DNA from 2 places in the Pseudocitrobacter corydidari genome. Region 1 is predicted to be linked to the other one. Evidence: predicted binding sites of a transcription regulator. Region 1 holds the regulator's gene; the other holds the start of a gene.
The links. Region 1 encodes PurR, which represses purine synthesis genes. Its sites were predicted from a motif close to CANGCAAACGTTTGCNTG; they were not measured.
Positions count from the first base shown of each region.

Region 2: cvpA (colicin V production protein) is a predicted target of PurR. The motif match lies at 1,412-1,429, and genes of this name have one in related genera.

Region 1 is NZ_CP087880.1:1,141,231-1,143,436, forward strand. Features, by position in the region: gene punR (DNA-binding transcriptional activator PunR) at 1-252, shown strand, start outside; gene purR (HTH-type transcriptional repressor PurR) at 249-1,274, opposite strand; gene cydH (cytochrome bd-I oxidase subunit CydH) at 1,569-1,658, shown strand; gene G163CM_RS05310 (MFS transporter) at 1,757-2,206, shown strand, end outside.
Region 2 is NZ_CP087880.1:371,238-373,443, reverse strand. Features, by position in the region: gene purF (amidophosphoribosyltransferase) at 1-834, opposite strand, end outside; gene cvpA (colicin V production protein) at 868-1,356, opposite strand; gene dedD (cell division protein DedD) at 1,511-2,206, opposite strand, start outside; gene folC (bifunctional tetrahydrofolate synthase/dihydrofolate synthase) at 2,202-2,206, opposite strand, start outside.

The sequences.
Region 1 (2,206 bases):
GAAACCTGCTTATCCGCAGGATTATGCGTTGGCATGGTGCCAGAGCATTTTGCGCGACCGAAGATAGATAAAGGCGAATGGGTTGCCCTGGAGCTGGAAAACCCGTTTCCCGATGCGGCCTGTTGCCTGACCTGGCAGCAAAACGACAGTTCACCGGCGCTAAGCTGGTTATTAGAGTATCTGGGAGACAGTGAAACGCTGAACAGCGAATGGCTGCGAACGCCCGAATTGAGCGTTCGCTGTGGCGATTAACGGCGATAGTCGCGGAACGGGCCGTCGGCCACGGAGCGGCGTTCAATCAGGCGCGGGTGCACCTCGATGGACTGCGACTCTTCGCGTTTGCTGACAATTCGGTCCATCAGCATATTGAAGGCGGTTTCTCCGAGGGAATCCTTCGGCTGGTGGATAGTGGTCAGCGCCGGGGTGAAGAAACGTGAGTTGCGCACGTTGTCATAACCAATCAGGGAGATATCCTGCGGCACGCGCAGTCCCATTTCGTCTGCGGCGCACAACGCACCCATCGCCATGATATCGCCACCGCAGAAGATAGCGGTAGGGCGCGGATTCTGGGACAGAATTTGCTGCATCGCACGATAGCCGGATTCCGGTTCGAAATCGCCCTGCACGATCCAGTTTTCCGGCACCTTGATCATCATCTCGTCCATGGCTTTCATAAAGCCAGCCAGACGACCTGCACCGGTGTTGCGCTCCAGCGGACCTGGGATCACGCCAATTTCGCGATGCCCACGTTCTACCAGATAGCGACCAGCCATGTAGCCGCCTTCGAAGGCGTTATCGATAACCGAGTCGGTAAAGTCAGCTTTCGCTTCGCCCCAGTCCATAACCACCATCGGAATATGGCGGTACTCTTCCAGCATTTGCAGCAGCGGTTCCGGGTATTCGGAACACATCACCAGCAGGCCGTCCACGCGTTTCTGCGCCATCATGGAGAGATACGCGCGCTGTTTTTCAAGGTTGTTCCACGCATTACCGAGGATCAGGGTATAGCCTTTCTGGAAGCAGTTCTTCTCAACGGCTTCAATAATTTCTGCAAAGTAGGCAGCTTCACTGCTGGTCGCCAACAAACCAATGGACTTGGTGTGATTGACCTTCAGGCTACGGGCCACGGCGCTGGGAGAGTAGTGCAATTCTTTGATTGCCGCCCATACCGCTTCACGCGTCTCTTCGGCGACAAAACGCGTCTTGTTAATCACATGTGATACAGTTGTAGTGGAAACGTTTGCGCGCTTCGCTACATCTTTAATAGTTGCCATTCCATCTCACTCCAGACCCGGGCCTGCCCCTGATCGATTCAATACGAAAACGTTTGCCTTCACTCACCCTGGCGCAATGTTATGAATTGCGGTTCGCCGGGAAAACGACACAGGACGACAGGAGGGGGTCAATGGCCGATACACTTTTTAATAAGCGTCGAATTTTGTCTTATCTTTGCCAAAAGTGGAAGCGCAAAATCGGTTATTGCGTGAAATCCGGGAAGATTTTTGCGAATAAGTGTGCAAAAATGACATAGCTCACTTTTGGTGTGGGGATAATAAGGAGAAAAATTGATGAGTACCGAACTGAAGATGTCAATTACCACAACGGTTATTACGCTGGCGCTGATCGTCGCGGCCGCGCTGACCGCCGTCCTGCATTAACCCATCCTAAAGGGAGAGACGGCTCTCCCTCTCTTCGATTGTTATCAATTCAGCAAAAATATTTTGCTAATTTGTTCACTTCTGTTTTTTTGTGATTGATGTCATGCTTTTGCAATCTGTTGTCACGCCGCTCTGCGTTTGCGGCAAACCGGAGTCAAAGCATGAAAGTGAATTATCCCTTACTGGCGTTAGCCGTAGGCGCATTCGGGATCGGTACCACCGAATTTTCGCCGATGGGGCTATTACCCGTTATTGCCAAAGGGGTTGATGTCTCGATTCCTGCCGCAGGTATGTTGATCAGCGCCTACGCTGTAGGTGTCATGGTTGGCGCGCCGCTGATGACGCTGCTGCTCTCACACCGCGCACGCCGCAATGCCTTAATTTTCCTGATGGCGATTTTTACCCTGGGTAACGTCCTTTCTGCTATCGCCCCGGATTACACCACGCTGATGCTGTCGCGCATTATAACCAGCCTCAACCACGGCGCGTTCTTTGGCCTGGGGTCGGTGGTTGCCGCAAGCGTGGTGCCAAAACATAAACAAGCCAGC
Region 2 (2,206 bases), 770 kb from region 1:
ATTCACACGCGCGCTGTAAACGGAGATCTTGTCGATAAAGGAGTCCGGACGCGCGAAATAGACGTACTCGAACAGACACGGGTTGCTGACCGGGTTGTCCGCGCACTGGCGGGTGAAGAGCTGACCCTTCTCGGTGATGTACACCGCTTCGCCCGGCGCGACATCGCGCAGGAACTCAAAGCCCAGGGTATCGAGCGCCACGCTTTCGGAAGCAACCATATACTCGGTGCGGCCATCGCCAATATCGCGTTTGCCCAGCACCAGCGGACGGATACCGTTCGGATCGCGGAAGGCGACCATACCGTGACCGATAATCATCGCCACGCAGGCGTAAGCGCCACGGATTTGGCGATTAGTCGCGGCAATCGCGGCGAAGATGTTATCGGCTTCCAGCGGATAATGGCGGAAGTTGTCGAGTTCGCTGGCGAAGATATTCAGCAGGATCTCGGAATCAGAGGTGGTGTTGATGTGGCGGCGCTTCTCTTCGAACAATTTTTGACGCAGTTCGTGCGCGTTGGTCAGGTTGCCGTTATGGGCAAGCGTAATGCCATACGGGGAGTTGACGTAGAAAGGCTGCGCCTCAGACGCGCTGGAGCTGCCAGCGGTTGGGTAGCGCACGTGGCCAATCCCCATGTTGCCCTGCATACGCTGCATATGGCGAGCTTCAAAGACATCGCTGACCAGCCCGTTTGCCTTGCGTAAACGGAAGCAGTTGTTCGCATCAATGGTGATGATGCCCGCGGCATCCTGTCCACGATGCTGCAGCACCGTTAACGCATCATAAATCGACTGGTTGACCGGCATAACACCGGCGATACCGACAATACCGCACATACGTCTTTTCCTCGTTAAGCCACATCTCAGGACTTATGTCCTGGGCAAGAAACTTGACGAGCTTTGCAGATAGTCAAAGAACCATCTGATGATGAAACTGAACTGCGGGATAAGCTGCGATTTATGCCAGTCTTCGCTTTTCGCCACGCCGGTAAAGGTATCGAGGAAGAACAGAATGGCGGCGACGATTAATACCCCGCGCAGCGCACCAAAGCAGATGCCCAACACTCTGTCCGTTCCCGACAAACCGGTTTTTTCCACCAGTTGACCGATAACGTAGTTAACGATAGCGCCGACGATAAGCGTCGCGATAAACAGTACCGCGATAGCAATCCCGTTGCGAACCAGTTCATCATCAAAGCCCGTGAACCAGACGGACAGGTAAGTGTAGTAATGACTCGCGACAAAGAAGGCACAGCCCCATGTCACCAGCGATAACGCTTCACGAACAAAGCCACGGATAAGGCTAACCAGACAGGAAAAACCTATTACCGCGATAATGGCGTAATCAATCCAGACCATATGTGTCCCACGATGCTACGCCCTGTCATCCGGTTCGGGGCGCATTCTAACAGAAAAAGAAAACGTTTGCGTAGGGATTTCCTTTCCCTGCGAAAATAAAAAAGGCGCTGAAAAAATGTTCAACGCCATCGCTTATGGAGGGGTCAGGTCGCCTTTAATTCGGCGAATACCCCATCACCACCCCGCTCAGCCCGGAGATCTGCTTAAGCTCGCCAAGCGAGCCTTTCAGTTTATCTTTCGACGCATCAGGCCCCACCAGGATGCGGGTAATTTTACCCTGAACCGGCGTGGAAGGCGACGTGTATACGCGATAGCCAGCACCGCGAAGCGACGCGACAATCTCGTTAACTTTATCGGCGTTTTTCAGTGCGCCAAGCTGAACAACGTACGCCTTCCCTTCCGGGGCCGGTTTTTCAGCTGGCGTCGGTTTGGCTGGCGGCGTTTCGGTCGCGGCGGCGATCTGCTCGCTGGCAACATCACGCGTTGGCTGCGGCTTCGGTTTCGGCGGCTCAACCGGCTTGGGTTTTGGCTTCGGTTGTTCCACCTGCACCGGCGCAGGATCGATGCCGTTATTGTTTGCCGCAGCAAAACGCCCCGGATCGAGCGACGGTGCTGCCGCATCGCCCGCCCTCACCTCTTCCGCCGCGCCTTCCGGCGGCTGAGCTGGCAGCGCCTGCGTCGCCGTCGGCAGCATATCGGGCTCATCCCGGTCGCCCGGTTTTGGCACCAATGGGATCGCGGCAAACTCATCCTGGTAGTGTTTTTTCTGCCCGTCGAGCAGCCCTGGCAGCACGATGACGCCCAGCGCTACCAGCACAATTGTCCCGACTAAGCGGTTCTGAAACTTACT